4 regions of the Roseibium sp. AWQ4_290 genome follow, and region 2 is predicted to be linked to each of the others. Evidence: predicted binding sites of a transcription regulator. Region 2 holds the regulator's gene; each other region holds the start of a gene.
The links. The regulator LexA, encoded in region 2, represses DNA repair genes until DNA is damaged. The targets are predictions, from matches to a motif close to TGTTCNNNNTGTGTTCNG.
Positions count from the first base shown of each region.

Region 1: the regulator LexA is predicted to act here: its motif matches at 5,137-5,154, upstream of ACXAH0_RS01380 (UvrD-helicase domain-containing protein).
Region 3: the regulator LexA is predicted to act here: its motif matches at 4,258-4,275, upstream of uvrA (excinuclease ABC subunit UvrA).
Region 4: the regulator LexA is predicted to act here: its motif matches at 4,829-4,846, upstream of ACXAH0_RS14415 (YifB family Mg chelatase-like AAA ATPase).

Region 1 is NZ_JBSWYG010000001.1:304,070-311,466, reverse strand. It holds gene recN (DNA repair protein RecN) at 1-176, shown strand, start outside; gene ligA (NAD-dependent DNA ligase LigA) at 184-2,397, shown strand; gene ACXAH0_RS01385 (methyl-accepting chemotaxis protein) at 2,783-4,840, shown strand; gene ACXAH0_RS01380 (UvrD-helicase domain-containing protein) at 5,189-7,397, shown strand, end outside.
Region 2 is NZ_JBSWYG010000002.1:301,979-309,375, forward strand. It holds gene gltA (citrate synthase) at 1-576, opposite strand, end outside; gene gltX (glutamate--tRNA ligase) at 804-2,228, opposite strand; gene ACXAH0_RS03610 (ComEC/Rec2 family competence protein) at 2,367-4,790, shown strand; gene lexA (transcriptional repressor LexA) at 4,795-5,505, opposite strand; gene ACXAH0_RS03620 (hypothetical protein) at 6,267-7,136, opposite strand; gene ACXAH0_RS03625 (acyl-CoA synthetase) at 7,133-7,397, opposite strand, start outside.
Region 3 is NZ_JBSWYG010000022.1:42,572-49,968, reverse strand. It holds gene ACXAH0_RS20470 (DUF1127 domain-containing protein) at 1-149, opposite strand, end outside; gene ACXAH0_RS20465 (DUF1127 domain-containing protein) at 630-782, opposite strand; gene uvrA (excinuclease ABC subunit UvrA) at 1,130-4,060, opposite strand; gene ACXAH0_RS20455 (single-stranded DNA-binding protein) at 4,519-5,073, shown strand; gene ACXAH0_RS20450 (L,D-transpeptidase family protein) at 5,656-7,397, shown strand, end outside.
Region 4 is NZ_JBSWYG010000013.1:60,651-68,047, forward strand. It holds gene ACXAH0_RS14395 (sigma-54-dependent Fis family transcriptional regulator) at 1-1,458, opposite strand, end outside; gene ACXAH0_RS14400 (GNAT family N-acetyltransferase) at 1,534-2,145, opposite strand; gene ACXAH0_RS14405 (heavy metal-binding domain-containing protein) at 2,190-2,507, opposite strand; gene ACXAH0_RS14410 (EAL domain-containing protein) at 2,556-3,092, shown strand; gene ACXAH0_RS14415 (YifB family Mg chelatase-like AAA ATPase) at 3,153-4,679, opposite strand; gene ACXAH0_RS14420 (hypothetical protein) at 4,960-5,196, opposite strand; gene ACXAH0_RS14425 (MFS transporter) at 5,298-6,494, opposite strand; gene ACXAH0_RS14430 (hypothetical protein) at 6,454-7,397, opposite strand, start outside.

The sequences.
Region 1 (7,397 bases), on a different contig from region 2:
CGGCGGGCCATTTCCTGATTGCCAAGGAAGCCACCCGTCCGGACCGGGTGGCCACGCGGGTGCAGCGCATCGATGCGGACCACCGCAGCGAGGAAATTGCGCGTATGCTGGCAGGCAGCGTGATTACCGAAGAAGCCCGGGCTGCTGCCCGAAGACTGTTGACCGCAGCGGAATAGGGGCGCCATGAGCGACGGTTTAAAGGGACCTGCGGAAAAAGATGTTCCAGAGAACGGGAAACCGGACACCGGGAACGCTGACACCAGCACTATCAGCGTCGAGGTGCTGACACGGGATCAGGCGCGGGCCGAACTTGCACGGCTGGCAGCGGACATTGCTGAAAACGACCGGCTCTACCACCAGGAGGACACCCCGGTCCTGTCGGATGGGGAGTATGATGCGCTGCGCCGGCGCAATGGGGAGATTGAGGCACGGTTCCCGGATCTGGTGCTGGCGGATGGGCCTTCTGTACAGGTGGGGGCGGCTCCGGCCTCCGGTTTCGGCAAGATCGCCCACCGGGTGCCGATGCTTTCCCTGGACAATGCCTTTTCCGATGAAGATGTCCAGGACTTTGTCGGCCGGGTGCGGCGGTTCCTGAAATTCGATCCGCTGATGGGGGCGCTTGCCGTGACCGCCGAGCCAAAGATCGATGGCCTTTCCTTGTCTTTGCGTTATGAAAACGGGCAACTTGTCTACGCGGCGACCCGGGGCGACGGCACCACGGGGGAAAATGTCACGGCCAATGCCAGAACGATTGGCGACATTCCGCAGACCTTGACCGGTCCCGTGCCGGATGTGGTTGAAGTGCGCGGCGAAGTCTATATGGCGCATGGGGATTTCCGCGCGCTCAATGCGCGCATGGAAGCCAATGGCGGCAAGCCATTCGCCAATCCGCGCAATGCGGCGGCCGGGTCCTTGCGCCAGCTCAATCCGGACATCACCGCGACCCGTCCGCTGAAATTCTTCGCCTATGCCTGGGGCGAGATGAGCGCCATGAACGCAGACACTCAGACGGACATGGTGGCAGCGTTTGCGGGCTGGGGCTTCAAGATCAATTCCCTGATGGAGCGCTGCGAGACGGTCGAGGCGCTGCTGAAGGTCTATCACGGCATTGAAGAAAGCCGGGCGCAGCTCGACTATGATATTGACGGGGTGGTCTACAAGGTGGACCGGCTGGATCTGCAGGAGCGGCTCGGCTTTGTCTCCCGCTCACCCCGCTGGGCGATTGCCCACAAGTTCCCGGCCGAGCAGGCATTTACGGTTCTCAACGATATTGAAATTCAGGTCGGGCGCACCGGCGCGCTGACACCGGTGGCCAAGCTGGAGCCGATCACCGTGGGCGGGGTCGTTGTTTCCAACGCAACGCTCCACAATGAGGACTATATCAAGGCGATTGGCCAGGATGGCGAGCCGATCCGGGGCGGCAAGGATTTGCGCATTGGCGACACGGTGAAGATCCAGCGGGCGGGAGATGTCATCCCGCAGATTGTTGATATCGATCTGGACAAACGGCCGGCCGGTGCCCCGGTCTTTGTTTTTCCTGAACGGTGTCCGGCCTGTGGCAGCCATGCAGTGCGCGAGAAAAACGAAAAGACCGGCCGGGTCGACGCCATCCGGCGCTGCACGGGCGGCTTGATCTGCCCTGCCCAGGCGACGGAAAAGCTCCGCCATTTTGTCTCCCGCAACGCCTTTGACATCGAGGGCTTCGGTGACAAGCAGGTCGATGCCTTCTTTAAGGACAGCCTTGTCATGGCCCCGGCTGATATCTTTTCCCTGGAGGCACGCGACAAGCAGGCTCTGACCAAGCTCCGGAACCGGGAAGGTTGGGGGGCGGTCTCTGCCCGGAACTTGTTTGAGGCAATCAATCAGCGCCGGACCATCGAACTGCACCGGTTCATCTTTTCGCTGGGCATCCGCCATGTGGGCGAGGGCAATGCCAAATTGCTGGCTCGGGCCTATGGGTCCTGGTCTGTCTTTTATGCAGCCATGCAGGCGGCTGTGGACAGGGAAGGCGAAGCCTGGAACGAGCTCAATGACATTGACGGCATTGGCCATATTGTGGCTGAGGCACTTGTGGAATTCTTCAGAGAAGAGCACAACCGGGCGCAGCTGGATGCGCTTCTGGAAGAGGTCCGCCCGAAAGACGCCGAGAAAATTGAGGCTTCCGGCTCTCCGGTTGCTGGAAAAACGGTGGTCTTCACCGGCTCGCTGGAGCGCATGACCCGGGACGAGGCCAAGGCAATGGCTGAGCGGCTCGGCGCGAAAGTGTCGGGCTCTGTTTCCAAGAAGACCGATCTGGTTGTGGCCGGACCGAAAGCCGGCTCCAAACTGACCAAGGCCCAGGATCTCGGGATCGAGGTGATCAGCGAAGATGGCTGGTTTGATTTGGTCGGCGCCTGAGACCAATCACACACCAGACCCGAGGTCTCTTGGGGCAATGCTGCATGTTGGCGGGCCGGGTTGGTTCGGATGCGAACTGTTTTGTTTTTTGCGTTGAAATTCGGGAGGTCAGGCAGTCAATTGAAGTGCTGATTCAGCGTAATTAGATCTAATTTCAAAATTTACGTAACGTAAAATACTTGAGCTCAGGCGAAATAATCGTCACTTCTGACAATCTCAGTTTATTTTAGCGTACTACCTTAAATTGTTTTGCTTTGCATATTGCGTATTTTGTGTCGCGCAAGGCCAAATTGCCTCTTTTGTTAAGTGTGAGGAAAGGCGCTCCCAGCAGGCTGAAGGAGCCGGAGGGGGTCCGGCACCGGTTGAGGTGTGAAGGAGCGTGCAGATGAAACGGATCAAGCTGCAGATCGCAGTGCTGGCGGCGGTGCCAATGCTTGCGGTCGTCGGGTTTGCGGCCTTCAGCGTGTCGGAAAAAGCTGTCGAACTCTCCCATAACGCACATATGCAGCCCATGACCAGGATTGCGGAAGACGCAGGCAACCTGGTGCATGAATTGCAAAAAGAACGGGGCATGAGCGTCAGTCTGATCAAGTCCGGTTACAATCCGGACGTTCAGGCAAAACTGATGGCGCAGCGGCCGAAGTCTGATGCGGCCCTCAAACTCTTTGATGACCATCTGGCGAGCCTTGATCTGAACGATGAAGCCTTGCTGAGCGATCTTCAGAACGTGGCCAAGGCGGTTCACCAGACCGCCAGCTTCCGGAAGGCAATTGATGCACGGACTTTTGCCGTCGCCGACGTTCTGAAATCCTACACTCACGAAGTGCACGAACTGATCCACGTGATCGGCCTGACCACGGAAGCCAGCCCGTCCCGGGAGATCACAGTCGAGCTCCTACCCTATCTGACCATTGTGGAAGCCATGGAATCCGGCGGGCTGGAGCGCGCCAATGGGGCTGCGCTGCTTAATGAATTCAATGGAACCGGCACGGTCAATCTGGCGACGTTTAAGAAGGTGATCACCCATTATGGGGGGGAGGCAGCCTTCCTGAAGGAATTTACGTCTGTCGCCACTGCCGACCAGAAAGCTATGTTCAAGAGCATGGTCAAGGGCGCAGATGTGGACCAGGCTCTGGCCTGGCGCAAGCTTATTCACGCGCTTCCTGAAACGGGAGACGCCGGAGGGATTCAGGGCAGCGACTGGTTCGCAATCGCCACCAAGCGCCTGAACCTGATGAAGCAGTTCTCAGACAAGCTGATCCACCGGGCAGAAGCGGCCGCCGATGCGGATACAAGCCGCTTGCGGACCGAAATTTTCTGGCTTTCGGCGATTGCCATTGGTCTGACACTGATTGGTGTTGCCGTTGTGGCCACTCAGGTGCTTGCCATCACCCGGACCCTGAGCCGGCAGCGTGACGCGATCACGGCGCTTGCAGAAGGTGATCTGAGGGTGAGCGTGGCCGATACGGACCGTCCGGATGAAATTGGCGATATAGCGCGTGCTGCCGAAGTCTTCCGTACCAAACTGGCGTATCAGAAAGAGCTGGAAGAGGAAGCGGAATCCGGGCGGGCCCTCCGCCGTCAGCGCCGGGCCCAGTTGGAAAACGCCATCAATCATTTCGAAACCTCGGTTTCCGCGATCCAGGAGCAGTTGAACGCGGAAGCCGAAGATGTCCGTGCCAATGCGGTTGATCTGGTCAAGATCGCTCTGCATGCGGATGAAAGCGCCCAGGCGGCCAGTTCCGCCACCGAGGAAGCGACCACCAACGTGCAGATGGTCGCCTCGGCTGCAGCGGAGCTGTCGGTTTCTATCGGTGAAATTTCCCGTCAGGCCAGTTCGGCGACGGAGATCTCCGCGGTGGCAGCCGACACGGCCATGGCTGCTGACAGGGATGTGTCCATTCTGGCGGAAACTGCTGACAAGATCGGTGAAGTCGTCGAGATGATCCGGGCGATTGCCGAACAGACCAATCTGTTGGCGCTAAACGCTACCATTGAAGCCGCGCGGGCAGGGGAGGCCGGAAAGGGCTTTGCTGTCGTGGCGGCGGAGGTCAAGGAACTCTCGAACCAGACCGCCAAGGCAACGGACAAGATCTCCAGCCAGATTTCTGAGGTTCAGAGCTCGACGCAGAAATCGGTCACTGCGATCCGCTCAATCGTGGAGCGCATCGACGAGGTCCGCTCCGTCAGCGACACGATTTCCGTGTCGGTCGATGAGCAGAACGCGGCGACCGGGGAAATCACCCAGTCCATCACTTTTGCCTCCGACGGTGCGACAGCGGCGGCCACCAATGTGGCGGGTGTCTCCGGCTCCATTGACCAGACGCGCCAGAGATCGGAGGTCTTGAGCAACTCGGCCGGTCAGCTTAGCCAGGTGGCGATCAACCTCTCAGAAGCAGTCAACACCTTCCTGGAGGAAGTGCGCGATGATGAGGCGGCCTAGGGGCCGCGCTCTTCTCCTTTGACGGATGGTTCTGGCGCGGTCTGTCAAAAGTCCGTGTCAGCGTGAGGATGCCGATGGGCAACACACCGTTGCTCCAACTCGGCAAGGCACTTGTGCCAACCTCCTGAAGTCCCCAGTTCCTGAAAAGGGGCGCGGGGTTCAAGGAGGCGCCGGCCTTCACATGTGTGTGTGGTGCTGTCTGCCTGGCCGCCCTTGGGGAAGAAAGGCACGTTCATCCCGGTTTGAGACGTCTTGTCCCCACCATTTGCCTGTGCGCGCTCTCGCCACAGCCGGTTTGTTGCTATATTGTTCTCTTGATTTAAAGTTACGTTACTGGACTTTCACGCCATGGCAGACCCGGACGGGTATGATGATCCCTTTGACGATCCCTTCCAGCCCGTGGGCACCCGGCGGGACCCGGCGCTTGCGCCTGCGCGCCCGGAAGGTGGGATCGCAGCCCGGGCCATGGCAGCCCGGCGCGCGCCGGACTATCTGACCGGCCTTAATCCGGAACAGCGCCTGGCGGTGGAGACGACCGAAGGCCCGGTCCTGGTTCTGGCCGGGGCAGGCACCGGCAAGACCCGGGTTCTGACCACACGCATTGCACATATTCTTGCCAGCGGGCTTGCGCGGCCCTCCGGCATTCTTGCCGTCACCTTCACCAACAAGGCGGCGCGGGAGATGAAGGAACGGATTGCGGGCTTTGTCGGCGGCAATGTGGAGGGCATGGCCTGGCTTGGCACGTTCCACTCCATCTGTGTCAAAATTCTGCGCAAACATGCCGAACTGGTTGGCCTCAAATCCAGTTTTTCCATTCTGGACACGGATGACCAGATTCGTTTGCTCAAGCAGATCATCCAGGCGGAAGGGCTCGACGACAAGCGCTGGACCGCAAAGACCTTTGCCGGGATTCTGGACGGCTGGAAGAACCGGGCCCTGACGCCCGATCAGGTGCCCGAAGGCGAAGCGCGGGCCTTTGGCAATGGCAAGGGGCGGTGGCTTTATCAGGAATATCAGGAGCGCCTGTCGATCCTGAATGCGGCCGATTTCGGCGATCTGCTGCTCCATGTGATCACTCTGTTCAAGTCCCGCCCTGATGTTCTGGCCGACTATCAGAGCCGCTTCCGCTACATGCTGGTGGATGAGTATCAGGACACCAATATTGCGCAGTATCTGTGGCTGCGGCTTTTGGCCCAGGGCAATCCGAATGTCTGCTGTGTGGGCGATGACGACCAGTCGATTTATGGATGGCGCGGGGCGGAAGTCGACAACATCCTGCGCTTTGAGCACGACTTCAAAGGCGCAACTGTCATCCGTCTGGAGCGGAACTACCGCTCCACCAGTCATATTCTGGCCGCGGCTTCTCATTTGATTTCCTTCAATGAGGGCCGTTTGGGCAAAACGCTGTTCACGGATTTTGAAGAGCCTGATCACGATCTTGTCTCCGTTGCCTCCGTTTGGGACTCCGAAGAGGAGGCCCGTATGATCGGCGATGAGATCGAGGCGCAGCAGACCCATGGTCATACGCTCAATGAGATGGCGGTGCTTGTGCGCGCGTCGTTCCAGATGCGCGAATTTGAAGAGCGTTTCATCACGCTCGGGCTGAATTACCGGGTGATTGGCGGACCGCGCTTTTATGAACGGATGGAGATCCGGGATGCGCTGGCCTATTTCAGATGTGTCTGCCAGCCGGCCGATGATCTGGCCTTTGAGCGGATTGTGAACACGCCGAAACGGGGCCTGGGGGATGCCACGCTGAAACTGGTTCATGGTCTGGCCCGGGCGGAGCGTATTCCCCTCATGCAGGCGGCCCAGCAGCTGGTTGATACGGAAGAACTGAAGCCGAAACCACGGAATTCACTGAAAACGGTTCTGGACAATTTTTCCCGCTGGCGGCGCCAGCTGGAGCAACTCAAACACACCGAGCTCGCCGAAATCATTCTGGATGAAAGCGGCTATACGGAAATGTGGCGGCTGGACCGGTCCGCAGAAGCGCCGGGCCGTCTGGACAACCTGAAGGAACTGATCCGCTCCATGGAGGACTTTGAATCCATGGCCGGTTTCCTGGAGCACATCGCCCTGGTGATGGACCGGGACAGCGCGGATGCCAGCGATGCAGTGTCGATCATGACCCTTCATTCGGCCAAGGGGCTGGAATTTGACACGGTGTTTCTGCCTGGCTGGGAAGAGGGGCTGTTCCCCCATCAAAGATCGCTGGATGAAAGCGGCCGGGCCGGGTTGGAGGAGGAGCGCAGGCTTGCCTATGTGGGCATCACCCGGGCCAAGAAACGGGCCAAGCTCTATTTTGCCTCCAACAGGCGTATTCATGGCCTGTGGCAATCAACAGTGCCGTCCAGATTTCTGGATGAATTGCCGCCCGATCACGTGGAAATCGCCGAGCCCTCTTCGAATTACGGGGGGTATGGCGGCGGCGGCTACGGGCCGTCGCGCTTTGACAGCAATGATCCGTTTGAACGAGGCAGCTATTCAACGCCGGGCTGGCAACGGGCACAGCGGGCCCGTCAGTCATCCGGCGGGTTTTCTGAAAGCGGGCAGG
Region 2 (7,397 bases):
GAGATCATTGCGCGGATAAACGAAGGGCTGGCCGATATGATATTTATAGGCCATGGCTGCAATGGTTGGCATCTTGGCGATCATGCGCAGGGACGCCACCATGCGCTGATGCGGGTCGGTGATGTCTGTGGAGTCGTGGTAGAACGCGGACAGGGCGCCAACGGTTCCGACCATGATGGCCATCGGGTGCGCGTCCCGGCGGAACCCGGAGAAGAACCGGTTCATCTGCTCGTGGATCATGGTGTGATAGGTCACACGCTGAACGAAATCGTCCTTTTGGACCTTGGTCGGCAGTTCGCCGTAAAGCAGCAAGTAGCAGGATTCCAGAAAGTCGCCATGATCGGCAAGCTGTTCGATCGGGTATCCGCGGTAAAGAAGGGTGCCTTCGTCGCCGTCGATATAGGTGATCTTGGATTCGCAAGATGCGGTTGAGGTAAAGCCCGGGTCGTAGGTGAACATGCCAGTGTCCTTGTACAAGGACGAGATGTTCACGACCGACGGTCCGATGGATCCGTCAAAAACGTCGAAATCGTGGTCGGCGCCACCGACGTTGAGCTTGGCGTTGTTGTCGGCCATACAGAAACCCCTTCATTTATCCTGGTTTGCCCTCCAGAGTGTGTCCCGCAAACCGCGTTTGCCAGGATCCTGCCGGACGGCTCTTTAGAAAATTCGCGTCTTGCGTAGCCCATTTGCCGCAGTGCCGCAAGCAGGCCCGTGTAACGCTTTGGTCAAAGACCAGTTTTACGCGTGCCGCCAGGTGTGAAGGCGGCACCGCGTTGAAAAGGCTTTCGCTTCGGAAAGCCTTAGGCCGCCTGATCCTGGATCCGGTCGAGCGATTCCTGCCGGCCGAGGGCAATCAGAACGTCATAGATTCCCGGTGACGTGCCCCGGCCTGTCAGGGCTGCGCGCAGTGGCTGGGCAACTTTCCCGAGTTTAAGGTCTTTTTGCTCCGCATAAGCTTTTACGGTTGATTCCAGGGCTTCGGCCGTCCAGTCAGACACGTCCTTGAGCGCAGCGCCGAGCTCGCCCAAAAGGGTGCGGGCGTCATCGGTGAGAATTTTGTCAGCCTTTTCATCTGTCTCCAGCGGCCTCTGCCGCCATAGATAAGAAGCGCTTTCTGTCAATTCAACCAGCGTCTTGGCACGTTCTTTCAATCCGGGCAACGCAGCAAGGGCGGTGGCCCGGTTGGCCTCCAGCGCCATCCAGTCCAGTACGGCAGCGCCATCTTCAGCATGCTGGAGATAGACCCTCCAATGGTCCAGAAGCTCCGTATCCGGTGTTGCGCGCATATAATGCCCGTTCAGGTTTTCCAGCTTCTTGAAATCAAAGCGGGCGGCGGACTGGCCGACAGCGTCCATCCCGAACCAGCGGATCATGTCGTCCAGTGCCATGATTTCTTCATCCCCGTGGCTCCAGCCGAGGCGCGCAAGGTAGTTGCGCATCGCCTGCGGCAGATACCCCATGACGCGGTAGGCTTCGGCGCCTGTGGCCCCATGGCGCTTTGAAAGCTTGGCCCCGTCCGGGCCATGGATCAATGGAATATGGGCCATGGCGGGTACGGTCCAGCCCAGGGCCTGAAAGATCAGTGTTTGACGGGCCGCATTGGTCAGATGATCGACGCCGCGGATAATGTGAGTGATACCCATGTCATGGTCATCCACGACAACTGCCAACATGTAGGTGGGGGTTCCGTCCGAGCGCATGAGCACAAGATCGTCGAGATCCTTGTTCGGAATGACCACGCGGCCCTGCACCAGATCCTCAACGACCGTTTCGCCGTCCTGGGGAGCCTTGAGGCGGATCACCGGATCGATTCCGTCCGGCGCTTCTGAGGCTGGCCGGTCGCGCCAGGTGCCGTCATAGCGGGGCGGGCGGCCTTCAGCGCGGGCCTTTTCCCGCATCGCCTCGACCTCTTCGGGGGTCGAGTAGCATCGGTAGGCGGTGCCATTAGCCAGCATCTGCTCCACCGCTTCCTTGTGGCGACCGGCACGCGAATACTGGGAAATCGCGTCGCCGTCCCAGTCAAGGCCAAGCCAGGTGAGGCCATCGACCAAAGCGTCCACGGCCTCCTGGGTCGAGCGGGCCCGATCGGTGTCCTCGATCCGGAGCAGCATCTTGCCGCCATGATGTTTGGCGAACAGCCAGTTGAACAGGGCCGTGCGGGCGCCCCCAATGTGAAGGAACCCGGTCGGGGACGGTGCGAAGCGCGTGACGATCTCTTGTGCCATGGTGCTTTTTTTGAAAATCTCATCAATAAGGTGAGCGCGCGGGGCGCACTGCGTGTGTGGCGCGGTCTTATCACAGGCTTTGGCGCGGCTAAATAGGCTTGTCGGTTTTTCGAAGCCAGGCTGAAGGGGAGCGGAGCAGTGGCGGACGAGAACGCACCGCACGAAGACCTCAAAAGTCTTTCCGGGACGCCGAAAGCTCATACGTCTGTAGCTGCAGGTGCGCGCCAGAAAGAGACGGCCACTGGCAAGGCAGCTGATCCCGGTGCCGATCTGTGGATTTGGCTCGCGCGTTTTACGGCGAAACGGCCGGCCCAGTCCGGTTCTTATTGGCAGGAGCGTGGGCTGCTCTGGACCGCTTTTGCCTTCGCGGCCGGCATAGCGGTCTATATGGGACTGCCTCAAGAACCCTTCTGGCCCGCGCTTGCGGGTGTCCTCGCCCTGGCGTGTCTTGCGGCATTCAAAATGCAACGCACACGGGGGCTTGGGCCTATTATGGTGCTGCTTGTGTCTTTTCTGGCCGGTGCGACCAGCGGAGCCGTGCGGACAGCCTTTGTCGCAGCGCCGCGCCTTGGAGAACCCATGATTGCGACGCTCACAGGGACCGTTGTCTCCCGTGAAACGCGGGCCTCTGGAGTGCGGGTTGTGCTTGAGGTGACGTCTGTCAACGGCAAATCGTCCGGGGCGGTCGTCTTTCCGAAAAAGGTAAGGGTCCGGATACCGGCAGCGAGCCCGGCGCGAACCGGAACTTTGGTCCGTCTCAAAGCCCGTCTGTTTCCTCCGGCTGGGCCGGTTGTGCCGGGAGGATATGACTTTTCCCTCCGGGCCTATTTTTCGCAGATCGGGGCTACCGGGTTCAGTTTTGGCGTGCCGGAGGTTCTGGAGGCGCAATCCCTGCCTGCGGGGCTGCGTCTAACCGCCGTTGTCGGGGAGATGCGCAGCTGGTTTGCAAACAGGATCACAAAAATCCTGGGGGGCAGGCCGGAGGCGGGTCTTGTTGTGGCGCTGCTTGTGGGCGACAGGAGCGGTATTTCGGATCCGCAGGAAGAGAACCTTCGCGCGGCGGGGCTTGCCCATATTCTTGCAATTTCGGGATTGCATATGGCGCTCTTTGCTGGTGGCACCTATGGCGCGGTGCTTTTTCTTCTGGCCCTTTTCCCGCCAGTTGCCCTGCGCTGGCCAATTCACAAGATCGCCGCAGTGCTGGCGCTGGCGGCAGCGGTCTTTTATCTGGTTCTGTCCGGGGCATCGATTGCTACCCAGCGGTCGTTTTTGATGATCGGTCTCGTCTTTCTGGGCGTTCTGACCGGCCGCCGGGGGCTAACCTTGCGCAGTGTCGCGCTGGCTGCGCTTTTCCTGCTGGGTCTGGCGCCTGAGAGGCTGCTTTTTCCAGGTTTTCAAATGTCCTTTGCCGCGGTGATCTGCCTCGTGGCGGTTTACGAGCTCTGGCGGAACCGACCGGATCCGCTGATTCGCCAGACCCACAATGGGGGCAGGCCTTTGCTGCAGCTTGCCCGGTCTACCCTGCGCTGGTCGTTGGGGCTGGCTGTCACAGCGCTGGTGGCCGGACTGGCAACCGGGATCATTGCCGCCCATCATTTTGGGCGCATAGCCCCCCTGGGGCTTCTGGGAAACGTGCTCGGCATGCCGATCTTCACCTTGCTGGTCATGCCCATGGGGGTTCTGTCGCTTGTTCTGATGCCGTTTGGCTTGGCCTCTGTGCCCCTCAGCCTTATGGCCTTTGGTGTCAGGTTGCTTCTTGATGTGGCGGGCTTCGTGTCTGATCTTAGTGGAGCTGCAGGCGCCATTGGCCGGATTGGTCTGCCGGAGATGCTGGCTTTTTCAGCTGCCCTGTTCGGCGTGCTGCTGCTGCCGGGCCGGTGGCGCAGCCTGGCCTTTGGGCCCCTGATCCTTGGCCTGGTGCTTGTGCAGGTCAGCCGGCCGCCGGACATCCAGATTGCCGCTTCCGGAAACAAGCTCGCAGCCCGGGACCGGATTGGGGATTTGCGCTGGTTTGCCCGCCGGGACAGTTTTGCTGGTGATATCTGGTTTCAGACGGAGGGAGTTCCAGAGGGCGAAATTAAATCGCGCAGGATGAAAGCGCCTCAAATCGCCTGTGATCCCGGCGGCTGCGTGATACGCGCTTATCAAGTGGCCGGGGCGCACGTGCCTGACGGCTTCGAGCACAGGCCTCTCAAACTGGCTCTCACAAAGAGGCCTGAGGCATTTGAAATGGATTGCCGATGGGCTGATTTGATCGTGAGCGATCTGATTGCGCCCAAATCCTGTTCTGCTCCCCTTGTGATTGACAAATCCCTGCGCCATGCGCGCGGTGCTGTTTCGATCTGGCTGGCGCGCGCCGCTTCCCCGGCCATGGAAGAGGCTGTGCCGGAAGGGCAGGGAACCCGGAAACGGGAAAGAGAGGATCAGGCATCTGCCCCCAATGCGCTGAAAACACGGGTGCTGGCTGTCACGGACATCCAGTTTGCGCTTCAAAAGGAGCCCCGTCCGTGGAACCGGGCGGGGGAGGTGACGCGTACCAGCCTGCGCCAGGGAGGTGGCTAAACGGTCAATATTGGCGGAAGAGGGCGACAAGCCGTCCTTGAACACGCACCCGGCCGGGGCCGAAAATGCGGGTTTCGTAAGCGGGATTGGCAGCTTCCAGGGCAATTGAGGCGCCTTTCTTGCGCAGCCGCTTCAAGGTGGCCTCTTCATCATCCACCAGCGCTACCACGATATCGCCGCTATCGGCGCTTTCCGTACGGCGGATCAGCACGGTGTCGCCGTCCAGAATACCGGCCTCGATCATGGAATCGCCGCGCACTTCCAGAGCATAATGTTCGCCCTTGCCGAGAAGTTCCGGCGGCACTGTGATGGAATGGCTGTGGGTCTGGATCGCTTCGATCGGCACCCCGGCGGCAATGCGCCCCATGACCGGAATCTCCGTTCCCGCCACTTCAGGCTCCGGTGCAGGGCGAGCCGGTTCCGCCTTGCCAAGAGACCCTTCGATGACTTCGGGGGAAAAGCTGCCACGCTGGCGGGGGGCGCCGAGGCCCGGTGCAATGGAATCCGGCAGCCGGACCACTTCCATGGCGCGGGCCCGGTTCGGCAGGCGGCGGATGAAGCCGCGTTCTTCCAGAGCCGTGATCAGCCGGTGAATACCGGACTTCGACCTGAGGTCGAGAGCGTCCTTCATTTCATCAAAGGACGGCGGAACACCGGTTTCTTTCAGTCTTTCATGAATGAACATGAGCAGTTCATACTGCTTGCGCGTCAGCATATCGGCATTCCTTGACCATGAGAAGGTTCTGGTACAAATCAAGAACACATTACCTGTTCTCATTGTGTTCCGCAAGCGTAAATGTTCTCTTACTGTTCTGCCGGGCCACTTGTGGATCTGTCAGAGTAAAACGGCACTGGCAGTTGCACTTTTGGCCGTATTGATTGCTGGCTGGGCGGCATGACAAAACTCAACCGTACGATGAATGGTGCTCCGGACTGAAAATCGGGAACTTTTGCATTCATCGGGCAATTGGCCCCGTTTTGCTCCGCTGGCTCAATTCTTCACTACAGAATAGTCTGCGTCGGCGGCGCAGAGATTTGGTCATGGGGTGCTGTTGTGTTGTCTGATTGCAATAGATGTTGTGTAGCCGCATACACCTGCACGAAGCTGCCCAGACTTCCTAAAACTTGGTTGTCCGAACAACGGACAAACTTATTCGAAAATTTTTAAAGATGACACTGACAACGACCCGGATACAGTCTTGAAAACCGTATGCTACGCATGCCACGGAACGAATAATCCAGAAGGACTGTCTTGCTTTGGAAATGCCCCGCAAGGTTTCCATGCTTCAACGTCTTTTCCCTATTTCTACGTTTTATAGAAGTCCGGATTGAAAACCAGCTGCTCCTGAAAATTAGAACCGCGAAATCCCGCGTTTTCCCGGACAAGACTTTCTGGTGCCGATGAAATTCGGCCCGTGCCATTTAAGTCCGGTGCGTACACTTGTGCGCTTTGGAAACCGGCGTTTCAAGTCGGGGTCATCCGTTCTCCCTGACGATCAGCAGCTCGCACGTTACCAGCGTCGGCGCGCCGCCGGGGACAAGTATACCCTCAAAGAGAGCACCGGTCAGGTCCGCGCAGCGGACCGGGACAGCGGGCGGTGTTCCTTTTTCCGCTCCAGCTCCCGGGCGCAACAGGATTTCGGAAATCAGGCCTGTCATGGGCGCGCTGTCGGTGAACCGGGCTCCGGCAAGGCTGCCGAGGCCGTAAACGCAATAGGGGCCAGGGCCAAGTGTGGCTGCCAGGCTTTCGATGCTGGTGGACAGGTCCTCAAACGGGGCGAGGGTCGTGATCAGTGCATTATGCGTTGGCCGCGGGGAGGCGCTGTCCTCTGTCCTGGTCCGGAACAGCGTGAATTCGGTTTCCGGGTCCAGCTCCGCCTCGAACCGCGCGCCCCTGAGGCCCCAGCCGGAGACTGTGATGTCCTGCGTGGCCGTCAGCGTGTGGGGCAGCAGGTGGCCGAGGCGTTGCTTGTTCCCGTCCTGCCAGAAGCCGTGAATATGGGCGAACCAGCTCCCGTCCTTCCAACCCAGGATGGCGACAGCCTCCTCAAGGACAGCAGCGGCGGAGTGGTGGGTGTCGCTGTACCAGGCGGCGTGCCGGTCGTCGATGGCCCGGTCGGGCATGACGTAGTCGAAGGCCGAGAGGGGGAGGCCGGACAGATCCAGAACGGCGGAGGAAAAGCCGGACGCAGCAGCCCACGCGCCAAGATTGGTCAGGAGCGGTGTGCCGGCGGGCACGGGAACCGCTATCGGAATGGCGTCGCAGAGCGCAAAGGGGCGCCTGTCGGCCGCGGCAGGGCCCGGATGGCGGATATCGGCAAGGGCTGACGGTGCTGGCCGTCTCATATCAGGCCCCGGCTGGTCAGGACGTCCCGAACCAGTTTCTTCGTGACTTTGCCATAGGCGCTGGTCGGCATCGCATCCACAAAGAGATAGCGCGCGGGCATCTTGTATCGGGAGATCTTGCCGGTCAGAAACTCTGTCAGCTCCGCATCTTGAACCTGCTGCCCGGTCTGCGCCACACAGACGGCAAGGCCGGTCTCTCCCCAATGCGGATCGGGAATTCCGAGAATGGCCACTTCCGAGATCGCCGGATGGGTGAGAAGA
Region 3 (7,397 bases), on a different contig from region 2:
TACTTTATTGCCTGACGTGCGTAGCGGGCAATGTCGGCGCGGGCAATGCCCAAGTCGTCGAGTTCGCGGTTGGTCAGGCTGGACAGCTCGTCATAGGTCTGACGAAAGCGCTTCCAGTTGTTGAATTTGCGAACAACAGAGTCGATCATGATTTTAGGCCTTCTAGCTCTCTCATGGCCATAGCACCGCGGATCGGTGTCTGGCCCATTCATCTCTTACAGGAAGCAAGATAGGAAAATTGTGCACTGCGAGGTAGAGGGGAAATCGCGCGGCAGATATGCAGAAAATGCATCACATCAAAGGGTTAATGCAGTATTTACCGGGCTGTTACTCATTTTGAGCATAGCTGAAGGCAACTGACTTCGCATCTGCAAAAAACGGGTATGGACAAGGCCGGAGCGCGCAGGCCAGGTTCCGAGAATAAAGAGGCGGGATTTGGGGCGGTCCAAAGACAGGAGCCTGTCAGGCGAAGATCAAGGAAAGCCTGGAGCCGGACAAACGAACGCCCGCCAGTGGGAGGAGGTACTGGCGGGCGTCGTTTCGACGTGGCGGGACTGGGAGGAGGATGCCCCGCGTGTCACACGTCCTTAGGCTGGGAGGAGGGTGCCCTCGGACGCGATCTGAATTTCTTAGCCGTTCACTGAACGGCGGGCCACGAACTTGATATCACTGCGGTAGATGCCGAGATCCTGCAGTTCGCGATTTGAGAGGCGGGACAATTCGTCAACCGCACGGCGATAATTCACCCAGTTGCTGTACTTTTTGCGCACAGTGTCTAACATTTTCTTATTCCTTTAAGAGCGCGGCGCTTTGTTGGCTGCGTCGTTGTTGAGAAATATATAATTCACCCTCTAAAATAAAAGAAGTGCGAACTTCGCATGACAGACATGCAATTTGTGCAATGCAAAACAAAGAATCGTAAAGCGGCGGAAATCGGCCAAAAAAGAGACGTTTTTCAAGTGCAGAATCCTGTGTGCAATGCACACAGGCATTTCTTCACAAGAAAAAAACTTCATGAAAGGCCTTTTAAGGCAGTTGCGGGCCGCCCCGGCTCGCCTGCTGCGGTGCTGCCACCACACGCCTATGGGGGCTGTGGAGGCGGCATATCAGAACGCAGAGCGCAATCCGCTTATTCAGCCGCATCCGGGCGGCGCTGCGGCCGGCGGTGCATCACCTCTTTCAAGAACTGGCCAGTATAGCTTTCCGGGGTCTCGGCAACATCTTCCGGACGGCCGGTGGCAACGATGGTACCGCCCCCATCTCCGCCTTCCGGCCCAAGGTCGATAATCCAGTCCGCCGTTTTGATGACTTCGAGATTGTGCTCGATCACCAGAACCGTGTTGCCCTGATCCACCAGCTCGTGCAGCACATCGAGCAATTTGGCAACATCGTGGAAATGGAGCCCAGTGGTCGGCTCATCCAGAATATAGAGCGTCCGTCCGGTGGAGCGCTTCGACAGCTCTTTGGCAAGCTTCACCCGCTGCGCTTCACCGCCGGACAACGTGGTGGCCTGCTGGCCAACCTTGATATAACCGAGGCCCACGCGCGCGAGTGTTTCCATCTTGTCCCGCACAGCCGGAACCGCCGAGAAGAATCCGGCGGCTTCTTCTACGGTCATATCGAGAACATCAGCGATTGACTTGCCCTTGAACTGGACCTCCAGTGTCTCCCGGTTGTAGCGTTTGCCCTTGCAGACATCGCAAGTGACATAGACATCCGGCAGGAAGTGCATCTCGATCTTGATCACTCCGTCGCCCTGGCAGGCCTCGCAGCGGCCTCCCTTCACGTTGAAGGAAAAGCGGCCCGGTTGATAGCCGCGCGCTTTCGCCTCGGGCATGCCGGCGAACCATTCCCGGATCGGTGTAAAGGCGCCCGTATACGTTGCCGGATTGGAGCGCGGGGTGCGGCCGATGGGTGACTGGTCGATATCAATCACCTTGTCCAGCACTTCCAGCCCGTCGATTCGATCATGGGGGGCAGGATTGTCCCGGGCACCGTTCAGCCTGCGGGCTGCTGCCTTGTAAAGTGTGTCGATCAGGAAGGTCGACTTGCCGCCGCCGGAAACGCCCGTAACGCATGTGAAGGTGCTGAGAGGTACATCCACGTCCACGTTCTTCAAATTGTTACCGCGGGCGCCGCGGACGGACAATTGCCGTTTCTTGTTGATCTTGCGCCGTCCATCCGCACGGTCAATTGTGCGGGCACCGGACAGATATTCGCCGGTAAGAGACTTCGGATTGGCCATGATCTCCGGGGGCGTGCCCTTGGCCACCACCTCACCGCCATGGACCCCGGCGCCCGGGCCGACATCCACGACATAGTCGGCTGTCAGAACCGCGTCTTCGTCATGCTCGACAACGATCACCGTGTTGCCTAGGTCGCGCAAATGTTTCAGCGTTTCCAGAAGCCGGGCATTGTCGCGCTGATGCAGCCCGATGGACGGCTCGTCCAGCACATAAAGCACGCCGGTCAGGCCGGAGCCGATCTGCGAGGCGAGCCGGATGCGCTGGCTTTCGCCGCCTGAAAGAGTGCCAGAGGAGCGGGACAGGGTCAGATAATCCAGGCCGACATCGTTCAGGAACTTCAGCCGTTCTCGGATTTCTTTCAAGATCCGCCCGGCGATTTCCGACTGTTTGTCATTCAGCTGGGCCGGAAGGCCATCGAACCAGTCCCGCGCCTCGCGGATAGACAATTCGGTGATTTCACCGATGTGCTTGCTGGCAATCTTAACTGCCAGGGCTTCGGGTTTTAACCGGAACCCGCCGCAGGCCGGGCAGGCATGGTCAGACTGGAACCGGGCCAGTTCTTCGCGCACCCAGGTGGATTCGGTCTCCCGCCAGCGGCGTTCAATGTTTCCGATCACTCCTTCAAAGGCTTTTTCGGTCCTGTAACTGCGCACTCCGTCATCATAGACGAATTCAACCTTGGTCTTGCCGGTGCCATGCAGAACCGCATTTTGAACTTCCTGGGGAAGATCCTTCCAAGGGGTCGACATGGCGACCTTGAAATGGGTGCAGAGCGCTTCCAGGGTCTGCGAATAATAGGGCGAGGTGGAGCCGGTTTTGGCCCAGGGCAGGACCGCCCCTTCGCGCAAGGACAGGGAGTGGTCGGGGACCACGAGATCTTCTTCAAAGGCCAGCGTTGTGCCAAGCCCGTCACAGGTCGGGCAGGCGCCAAAGGGGTTGTTGAAGGAAAATAGGCGCGGTTCAATTTCCGGAATGGTGAACCCGGAAACCGGGCAGGCGAATTTTTCGGAAAAAATCAGCCTTTCCGGATCCCCCTTGGCATCCGTCTTGTCTGCAAATTCGGCAACCGCAATGCCGTCTGCCAGCTTCAGGGCTGTTTCCAGAGAATCGGCCAACCGGCCGGAGATGTCCTCGCGCACGACGATCCGGTCCACGACCACATCGATGTCGTGCTTGAATTTCTTGTCGAGAGCAGGGGCTTCGGAAATCTCGTGAAACGTTCCGTCGATTTTGACCCGCTGGAAGCCCTTTTTCATCAGTTCCGCAAGTTCCTTGCGGTATTCGCCTTTGCGGCCGCGCACCATCGGTGCGAGCAGATAAAGGCGCGTGCCTTCTTCCAGCTCCATTACGCGGTCGACCATCTGACTGACCGTCTGGCTTTCGATTGGCAGACCCGTGGCGGGGGAATAGGGAATCCCAACCCGCGCAAACAGCAGCCGCATATAGTCGTAAATCTCGGTCACCGTGCCGACCGTCGATCTGGGATTGCGGGACGTTGTCTTCTGCTCGATGGAAATGGCCGGGGACAGACCGTCGATTTGGTCCACATCGGGCTTTTGCATCATTTCCAGGAATTGCCGGGCGTAGGCGGAGAGGCTCTCCACATAGCGGCGCTGGCCTTCCGCATAGACCGTGTCGAAGGCGAGTGAGGATTTGCCCGAACCGGACAGACCGGTCATGACGATCAACCGGTCGCGCGGCAGGTCAAGGTCAACACCTTTGAGATTATGCTCCCGGGCCCCTCGAATGCTGATCATTTTCGTCGGGTCGTTTTTCCAGGTTTCGTCTGTCCGGTCGCCGCCAGTTGTCGACATGCTTGTGGTTCCTGCCGTCTGGGCCGCCCTAAGCGGCCCGCCAATTCGTTTGCCTTGGTCCCAGTACAGCTCTGCCGGTGCTTGAAACCGTTTCTCGATATAGCACCGAACCGGGCAACATCCAGTAGAGGAAGACGTGGCCGTTGAGAAACACCATGAAAACTGAGATGCAATTGAAACCTGTTTACAGAAATGATAAGAACAAAACAAGTACAAGATGCGAAAAAGAGGACGGAACCGCAAGCTGCCTCAGAACAGGCCGGGAGGCACGGTCAATCTGGTGTGGCGGAGAGGGCTTGCCTTGTGGAAAATGGGTTCTTGGGAACAAAAATGAAGGCACGGCGCTTGGCGGACCGCTACGGTTCTGGTTTCTAGCCGCTATAAAGGCTCAGACTACCCGGCAGAAGGTTTCAGACCGCACCGGAAACTGGACAAGCCATAACAAACAGGAGTGCAGGATGGCGGGCAGCGTCAACAAAGTTATTTTGGTCGGCAATCTCGGGGCCGACCCGGAAGTCCGCCGGACACAGGACGGCCGGCCGATCGCCAATCTGCGCATTGCTACCTCCGAAAGCTGGCGGGACCGCAATTCTGGCGAACGCCGGGAAAAAACCGAATGGCATCGGGTGGTGATCTTCAATGAAGGTCTGTGCAAGGTGGCCGAGCAGTATTTGCGCAAGGGCTCGAAGGTCTATCTTGAAGGCCAGCTGCAGACCCGTAAATGGCAGGACCAGTCCGGGCAGGACCGGTATTCCACCGAAATCGTTCTGCAGGGATTCAATTCGAATCTGACCATGCTGGATGGCCGTGGCGAAGGCGGCCAGTCCGGGGGCGGATTGCCGGATTATGGCAATGACAGCCAAGGTGGCGGCGGCTTCGGCGGCGGTGGCGGCGGAAGCTATGGTGGCGGCTCCGGCGGCGGAGGCGGCTATGGCGGCGGATCTGGAGGCGGCGGCTTCGGCAGTGGCGGTGGCGGCGGTGCCGGCCCCATGGACGACGAAATTCCGTTCTGACCGCAAACTTTGGTCGTGGAGGCCAAGGGAGCCGGGAAAAACCCGGCTTCCGCACCTTAAGCGGCGCTGCCAGAAATACGCCGACTGCCGCCGATGCGCCCGGGTCCTGGAGCAAATTGCGTTCACTCGGATCGGCCACTTGCGGTTAGAAATTCTAAGATTTCAACGCAACAGACAAGAGGCACGCGACATATTCGTCACACCGATTTGATTTCAAAATATGTGTATGAGCCTTGCCCTTAACCCCTTCATCAATCCTGATATAGTAACAATCAGTTTGCGGTTCGCGGACGGAATTGCTGCACCGGCTTAATTTTACCGGGTTCCAGCGCTACACATCGCGGACAAAGTTGAACCGGACCCGTTCAGGATTCGGGACAATTTTAAGGAGAGTGGGCTGGCGGTTCCGCGCCCGGACAGTGTTACTGACACGTCGAACCGGTTACCGGGGCCGCGACTTTTTAGGGTTACGCGATGCAGGCGAACAATATGAAACAAGAAACACGGTCAGATGCCACCCGCAAGACCGGCAAAGTGGAACAGCTGCAATGGGCTGCTGGCACATCCCTGAAAGCCTGTCTCATGGTGACAGTGCTGGCGGGAGGAATCTGCGCGTCTATGGCCGGTCCGGCGTCTGCTCAGGGCTTTTTTCAACGTCTGTTCAATCCGGAACGGCAACGAATTCAGCAGGAACAGCTGCGTGCAGAACAGCTCCGCCAGAAAGCGGCCAAAGTCAAGGTGTCCGCTCCGCGCTACCTGAATTACAAGGCGGATGTGCTCAAGCCAGTGTCGCTGACGCCACTTTCTGAAAAGAAGACTGCAGAAGTCCAGCCGACTGCCACCGAGGGTATCGAAGCGCAGGAAACGGCTCTCACGGGAAGCGATGCCCTGCCGGCGGCTGAAGTTCTGACGGCGTTTGACAAAGCCCGCCCAAGCCTCAAAGGCCTATCCCTGACAGTCCTTCCGGACGTGGGCAAGGCGCTGATCGCCTATTACCGGGAGCATCCGGATTTTCTCTGGGTGGATGCCAATGGCGTCACCCTGAAAGCCGAACGGCTGCGGATGGAACTGGGTGACGCGGCCTCATACGGACTGGTGCCTGAAGACTATTTTGTGCCGCTTCCCGATCTCAGCGGCGTTGACGACGCGGACCGGGCCGCCGTTCTGATGCGGTTTGAGATGAGGCTCAGCGCTGCCGCTCTGACCTATGTGCTGGATGCAAAGCGCGGCCGCGTCGATCCGAACCGGATTTCCCAATATCATGATCTGCCCCGGCACAAGGTTGACCTGGCCGCTGCGCTTGGCGATCTGGCTGCGGCCAATGATGTAGCAACCGCGCTTCAGTCCATACAGCCGCAAAGCGATCATTTCCGCAGGCTGACTGAAGAACTGAAACGCTTGAAAGCGGAAGACGAAGACAAGGAACAGATTGTCATCGCACCCGGCACGTTTCTGAAAGCGGGCAAGTCGAGCCCCGAGATGAAGCATATTGTTGCTGCAGTCGCCAAGAACGGGTCCGATGTGCTGAAGACCGTTCATGCCGAGACGCTTGAGGCCTATGACGGCAGTGACGTCTATACGCCGGAGTTGGTCGCCCTTGTGAAGGCCTTTCAGAAAGATGCCGGCCTGACGCCTGACGGCATCGTCGGCAAAAACACCATCAAGGCGATGGTGGGGGAAACCAACGCGGCCAAGATTGCCAAGGTTCAGCTCGCCATGGAGCGGAGCCGCTGGCTGCCAGAACATCTCGGTCCCCATAAGGTCTTCATCAACCAGGCGGCCTTCACGGCCACCTATACAGAGGCTGGCAAAGAGCCCTATTCCATGCGTGTTGTGGTGGGCAAGAAGTCGAACCAGACCAATTTCTTCTACGACAAGATCGAAGTGGTGGAATACAATCCCTATTGGGGCGTTCCCTATTCCATCATCGTCAATGAAATGCTGCCCAAACTGGCCAATGATCCGTCTTATCTGGACCGGGCAGGCTATGAGGTGACGACCCCGGGCGGTCGGCAGATTTCGTCCGCATCTGTCAATTGGTATGCGGTGGCTGCCAAGCAGCAATCAGTGAATGTGCGGCAATATCCGGGCCGGTCGAACGCCCTTGGGGAAGTCAAGATCCTGTTCCCGAACAAGCATCATATCTATATGCACGACACGCCGTCCAAGAGCCTCTTCAAAAAAGACGTGCGGGCCTTCAGCCACGGCTGTATCCGCCTGCAGGACCCCAAGGGCATGGCAGCTGCCGTGCTTGGTAAATCGAAGGACTATGTGTCGTCAAGGATCGCGTCCGGTCAGAACGAGCAGGAAAAAGTCACCGGCAA
Region 4 (7,397 bases), on a different contig from region 2:
CGAACGCCGCAGCAACCGGTCCACCAGCCAATCGAAATCTTTCCGGTGGCGCAGCGGCGGCAGAACAAGTACGGCTCCTGCCAGACGGAAATAAAGATCCGGCCGGAGGCCCTTGAGCTTCAGGGCGCTTTCCGGATCCCGCCGGGTGGAGGCAATCGCGCGCAGGTCGCTGCGCGCGTCCAGAAGCGCCAGAAGCTCTGCCTGCGCCTGCCCGTCCAGATCCTCAACCCCGCGCAGGAACAAGGTTCCGGCCGGAGCCGTGGCAAGCTCAGCCAGCTGTCCGGCCTTGAGCCCGCAGCAGCACAGGCTGTGAAAGGACCGGTCCGACGGGCCCAGCACATGGATTGCCCTGGCCAGATAGTCTTTGCCGGTTCCCGTTTCACCGCTCAGCAGCAGGGGCAGCCGGGTGGGGGCCAGCCGGGCAGCCTGGGCGGCCAAACCGGCAAGGGCCGCATCCGGTCCACAGAAGCTGCGCATCGGGCCCGGCAGCCCACGTGCCACAGGCCCCGCCGGATGCCGGGCCGCCTGCGGGGCAATCGCATGGGCATAGAGCCCCCGGCCATCCCGCAAGCGCAGCACCCTGTCTTCCGGCGGGCGCCCGCGCATGAGGGCGGGCAGCTCGTTGATGTCCAGATCCAGATGCATGTCAATCCGGGACCCGATCAATCCAGACCGCCCTTGGGGCGCGAAAAAATCCTCCGGAGCCAGAAGCTCGCGCGCGCCCCGGGTCATGCCCGTGATGCGGCCGCTGCCGTCGAGGGCAATAGCGGCTTCCGGGTCCACATCCAGAAACTCCGCAGAAGTGGAAAAACGCAGCACCCATTCACGCCGGGTCATGGCCATGAGATTGGCCATTTCCACCCGGCGGGCCGAGGCGGTGACAAGGTTCATGGCCAGATTCTGACTTGATTTCGGACTGGGGGAGCGTAGCAGGGAAATATCCAGCACGGCAGACAGGTTTCCGTTCGTGTCATAGATCGGGGCCGACGTGCAGGAGAGCGGCGTGTGGGGAAGGCCGAAATGGTCTCCCTGATGGATCGTGACCGCCGTGCCCGTGACCAGACACGACCCGACTCCGCAGGTTCCGGCCAGACCTTCCGACCAGTCGGAGCCAAGATAAAGCCCCGCCTGACGCAGGTCTTCCTCAAAACGGGGATCGCCAAAAAAGTCGACGCAGATGCCTTTCGAATCCGCCAGCAGGAGCACATAATTCTGTCCTGCAACCTGCTTGAACAGGCTCCGCAGCCCAGACCGGGCCGTTGCAATCAGCCGTTCGGACTGTTCCTGATGTTCGCGCAGCTGCTGGTCCGTGACGATATGGGCCGGTTCCGGGCGGGCCGGATCCATGCCGTAGGTCTCCACGCAGCGCCGCCAGCTTTCTGACACAAGCGTATCCCTGCCGGTCTCGTGTCCCTGCAAGACCCGGTCGATTTCGCTGACATGGTCTACGTCGCGCATGCCATCCTCCCTTGGCATTGCACATCACGATACCTTTGAAGCGCTCTGCTGTACACTGCGGCGCCCGAAAGGATGCTATGTCTTCTCTGCAGCCCGGCCGATCCGCTTTTCCATGCGCGTTGCCGCCGAAAAACCGAACACATGGCGAAGCGGACCGGTTTTTTCCTCTGACACTGCCTCAAACCCCATCCGTTCATAAAGGGCCCGCGCCCGGGGATTGGTGTCGACCACATCCAGGCGGACCTTCTTCAGCCCGTCCTGGGCCGCCTTGTCAAACACACTTTGCAAAAGCGCGCTGCCAATGCCCTGGCCACGGGCGGCGGCACTGACAAAAATGCCGTCCATCAGCAGCCCGTCCGGTTCAACCGTCCGCTCCAGGCCCTCCAGAAGCAGCGCCCGCCAGAGTCCTCCAAGGGCACCATAGGTGCTGCATAGCTGCCCCAGCGATCCATCGGTCAAGGCCCCCTCTCGGGTCTTGAAGCCTGCAAGACCCAGCAAGGTGCCGTCGGGCGCACTGGCTCCGATTGCAAAGGCCGGGTCCAGGACCGCCTCCAGAAACGCAAGCGCCCTGGGAGCCGGCCGCAGGACAAAGCCGAGTTTGCCCGCAAAGGCGTCCCAGAAGAGCTGCGCCGCCGTCCCGCGCTGGTCTTCGGAAAATCCTGGATGCAGCAGAAAGGTGTCAGGCATTGGTGAGGCAGCGCCTTGCCGCCGGGCTTCCGTCACCGGCGGCCTCAGCGGACAATAACCGCCGTTCCAGTGGCACTGACCATCAGCATGGAGCCATTCTGGCCCACGGTTTCATAGTCAAGATCCACGCCGATCACCGCATTTGCCCCCATGGCCTGTGCCTGCTGACACATTTCGTTGATTGCAATGGTGCGCGCCTTAGCCAGCTCTTCCTCATATGCGCCGGAACGGCCTCCAACGATATCGCGAATTCCGGCGAACAGGTCCTTGAACAGGTTCGCGCCGAGAATGGCCTCCCCGGTGACAAGGCCCTTATAGTCCAGATCCTTGCCCTGAACGGTGTTGGTGGTGGTCACGAGCATCGGGGTCTCTCCTCATGTGAACTCTGCCGGACAATAGGTCTTTGAGACATGGGTCTGATTCGCTCTGTCTTCAATCTGGCGGAGCAAAATCTCCGGGGCCCCCACCTTGCGGACTATATTGTGGCAAGCTGCCAGCGCCTGAACGTCGCCCCGCAACAGGTCAAGTTTGAAGTTACCGAACAGGCCCTCATCCGGGACATTCAAGCGGCGCGGGAAATCATGAGCACGCTTGGCCAACACGGGTTCCGCTTTGCGATTGACGATTTCGGCATCGGCTATTCCAATATGCTGACCCTCAGCCGCCTGCCGTTTCACACGCTCAAGATCGACAGGTCCTTCACCCAGGACGTGACCGGCAACCCGGAGACCCGGACCATTGCAGCCGCAATGATCAAGCTTGGCCAGGCCCTGAACCTTGATGTTGTCGTGGAAGGGGTGGAAACGGACGAGCAGGCCAGGATCATGCGGGAGCTCGGCGGCCACATGGCCCAGGGGTATCTTTATGAACGCTCCGGGACGCTTGCGTCCCTTGATCTTCAAGGCCATGCCAAATGCAGCCTCCAGAAAGCGCCGTCCCGCACCTGACAGGGTCTCACCACCGGCTGGACCGGCGGCCTTTCCCGCCCCTTTGTTCAAGGAGTGCTGTCACGCCGCCTGCCTTGACACATCCCGGCCCCGGTAGCTGAGGGCTTCGGCAAGGTGAATCCGGCCGACCTGATCCTTCGCATCCAGATCCGCCAGCGTGCGGGCCAGTTTGAGAACCCGGTGATAGCCCCGGGCGCTGAGGCGCAGCTTTTCAGCTGCATCGCGCAGGAACGCCAGACCCAAAGCGTCCGGCTGAGCCATGGCCTCCACGGCAGCGGCAGGGGCCTGGGCATTGGTGCGGCAGAGCAGACCCAGGTTCAAGAAACGGTCTTCCTGCAGGCGCCGCGCCTCGGCCACCCGTGCAGCCACAGCCGCAGACGGTTCCGCCTCTGCCGGGCCGATCAGATCGGTGGCGGTGACGGCCGGAACATCGATGCGCAGATCGATCCGGTCCAGAAAGGGCCCGGAGACCCGGGCCTGATAGTCCGCGGCGCAGCGCTCACCCCTCCGGCACTGGTGGCCCGGCTCGCCCGCATGACCGCAGCGGCAGGGGTTCATGGCCGCGATCAATTGAATGCGCGCCGGATAGGTGACCCGGTGATTGGCCCGGGCGATCACCGCTTCGCCGGTTTCCAGGGGCTGGCGCAGACTGTCGAGCACTTGCGGGTTGAATTCCGGCAGCTCATCCAGAAACAGTACGCCGTGATGGGCCAGAGACACTTCACCGGGCCGGGCGCGCAGCCCGCCGCCCACAAGGGCGGCCATGGAGGCGGAATGGTGCGGCGCCCGGAAAGGCCGCCGGTCGGTGAGCTTGCCTTCTGCCAATTCGCCAGCCAGCGAGGCGATCATGGAAACTTCCAGAAGCTCGCGCGGGGTCAGCGGCGGCAGGATGGAGGGCAGGCGGCTTGCAAGCATGGATTTGCCCGAGCCGGGAGGTCCGGTCATAAGCAGGTTGTGGCCTCCGGCCGCTGCGATTTCCAGCGCCCGGCGGGCGCTTTCCTGGCCCTTGACCTCGGCCAGATCGGGCAACGGCCCGGTATTGCCCTGAAGCTTTGCCGCCGGGCGGCTGAGGATCTGCGTGCCCTTGACATGGTTGGCCAGCTGGATCAGCGAACGGGGGGCCAGAATGTCCATGTCCGGATCGGCCCAGGCGGCTTCGCTGCCACTGGCCTCCGGACAGACCAAGCCCTTGCCGAGCCCGTTGGCGCCCATGGCCGCAGGCAGGACACCGGCGACAGGTGCCAGTGTGCCATCCAGGGCCAGCTCTCCCAGCACCACGTACCCCTCCAGAAAGTCCCCCGGCAGGGCGCCGATAGCGGCCATCACCCCAAGCGCAATGGGCAGATCGTAATGGGACCCTTCCTTGGGCAGATCGGCCGGAGCCAGATTGACGGTGACCCGTTTGGCGGGCAACGCCAGCCCGGAGGCAGAGAGGGCGGCCCGCACCCGCTCCCGGCTTTCGGCCACCGCCTTGTCGGGTAGGCCCACAATGGTAAAGGCCACCATGCCCGGACCGACATGGACCTGAACATCCACCGGCACCGCCTCGATGCCCTGAAAGGCAACCGTCGTGACCCGAGAGACCATAGCCTGTCCTCACCCTTGGGAGCGTGTCGCGTTCATCCGGATTCAAATTGTTTCGTCTTTTGCGTTGAAATCTCTGATTCCAGACAGCGGCAGGCACCTGATTTGCTGCAGTTGCGCCAGGAAGGGAACCATAGTGATGCGGGAGAATCAAGAACAAAAATGGAACAAATTTGCCTATGTCAAGGCCTTGTCTGACCGGGAGCTTCTCAACCGGCCCGCAGTTCCGGGAGATGGTATTGAAGACGCGACATCTTCAAACCCTTCATGACAATCAGACTGCTCAGGAGGCGAAAACGCGGAACGCGCTGGCCGTTTCGCTGTTCTGGGAAGCCGCCACCAAAACCTGTTCCAGATAGGCCGGGATCTGAAAATCCGCGCTTATGGTCAAGCCGTTCAGCTCAAGCCAGTCCGACAGGAGCGCAATCATCTTGTCCGGGTCTTTTTCAAACATGGCGCGGCACAGCTCTGTATCGAGCTGGCGCTCCTCCGTCTGCAGCTTGGAAACGATCATCGGCATGTTCACACTTTACTACTATAACGTGCTGTTATGATGCCTGCGTTTTGAGGCAAAAACCAGACGATTGCGGTTATGCCGCTCTGCGACATCATAATTCGCTGTTATGTATTCCTTAAGGTGATCCCCTGCGCAGGCGGCCGCAGGACCGCCATCCCGCAGCACAATAGGCCCGAGCCGGCAAACAGCATCGTATGGCCCAGAACCGGAATGGCAAACCCGCCCACAACAGGGCCGACCGCCTGGCCAAGCGAAATCAGGAAAAATGTCAGGCCGAAACCGATGGATGGGGCATCCCGGAAAATGCGCATGCTCCACATGCCAAAAACGGCGGTCATGACGATGAAGCCGGAGCCGAAAAAGGCGGCGGAAACATAAATGCCATAAGCAATGCCGATCAGAAGCGGCAATGTGGCGATTGCCGAGCCGACGACAAGAGCCAGAACCCAATAGGTGGTAGTCAGACCCCAGCGGTTGACCAGGCCGCCGGCGAAACATCCGGTGACCCCGGCCATGCCGAGCACGATCCAGAACAAAATGGCGTCGCGCCCGTTGCCGGTCAGCGCCAGTAGAAGTTCCACCGCATAGGTCCAGTAGACGGCAGAAAAGATCCCGAACAGAAAGGCGGCCACAAACAGGGGCCTGGCCGCCGTTTGCAACAGAAAGCGGGGCGACAGGGCCGCTCTGGCATTGGAGGCCCGAAGCCCCTGCCGGGGCAAGGTCCACAGATTGCAAAAGGTGATTAGCAGGGCGAGCCCGGCAAAGACGAACCAGGCCAACCGCCAGTCTTCCCCGGCAAACAGCGCCAGCGGCCCGGCCAGCGCCACCCCAAAGCCCGTGCCGGAATTGATCCAGGCATAGATGGCGTTCTGGCGGTGCGGTTCCGTGTGCCGCACAATCACATCGGAGAAGGGTGGATAGGCGAGCCCCGGGCTGGTGCCCGCCAGAAAAACACCAACAGCAAGGGTCCAGGGATCGGGCGCGGCTGCAATGATGGCCATACCGGTGGCAGCCGCCAGACCGCCGAGCAGAATGGGCAGCCTCGGGCCGAACCAGGTTGACAGGCCGGAGCCCAGAAATGTGGCCAGCAGATATCCGGCATAGGACAGGCCCGCAATCAGGCCAACCGTTTCCGTAGACAGACCGAATTCCAGCCGGATCTCGGGCAGGAACAGACCAAAACAATAGCGGGCCAGCCCATAGGTTGCCGCGACAATGGCCAGACCCGCGACCGTGAGGCCCCGGGCTTTCCGGGCCGCTTCATGCCCGGCGGGAGAGCTGGAAGTGAAGTGTCTCGTCATCGGTAAAGGTCTCACCGGCAATCGTGAAAGATCCACCTTGCTCTCTGTAACGGCGATATTGGTCGAGAGTGAGTTTCAGGCAGAAGTTGGAGACGTGCAAGGCTCTTGTTTTGGTTGTGGTTGAAAATTCCTCTCCGAGGATCGCCACTTGCGCCGTCTCCCCGCCCGCAAACGGAACCGGCAGCACGAAGAAGCGGTTTAGGGTGGGCAGGCTGCTGTCCACTGCCTGTTCAAAGGCAATCCTTGAGAAGCGCTGCATGGCCCGGTGGGAATAAAAGGCCGGAATCCGGTCACGGTGATGTTCAGTATAGAGCTGGCTTTCCGAAAGGAGCAGATCGCCGGGCCGGGCGATCTGTTGCAGCCATTCATTCACGACGAAGGGATCGTCATTGCCTTCCTGAAAGCCGAGCATGGTGATCACTGCCGCCGGGGCACCGCTGCCGCGCCCCGGCCCAGCCACATCGCTGAGACGGAACTCTTCAAAGGAACAGGTGACGAATTGCAGCGGCGTTCCGGGCAGAAGCTCTTCCAGCGCCGTGCGCATATGCGCCACCGACATGGGGTTGATGTCCACGGCGATATAGCGCTCGATCCTGACCCCGAGGGCCTGAAGGGTTTTCACGATGACACCGGTTTTGACCGGTTCCGGCCCCAGTTCAACATAGATCAGGGGTTGTCCGGCGGCTTCTGAGGCAATCTTTGCGCAGATGCGGTCCAGCGCATCCTTGAAGGACATTCCCTGCGGACGCAACCGGCCGAGCGTGTCAGAGGCAACGCCCACCTCGTTCAACTCCCGCATGAGCTGGAAAACCTCGTCCAGGTGGCCGGTGTCTTCACCTGGCTCCCCATCGGCTGCATATTTGACCCGGTTGTCCTGAGTGACGATGCGGTCGAGGCTGAATT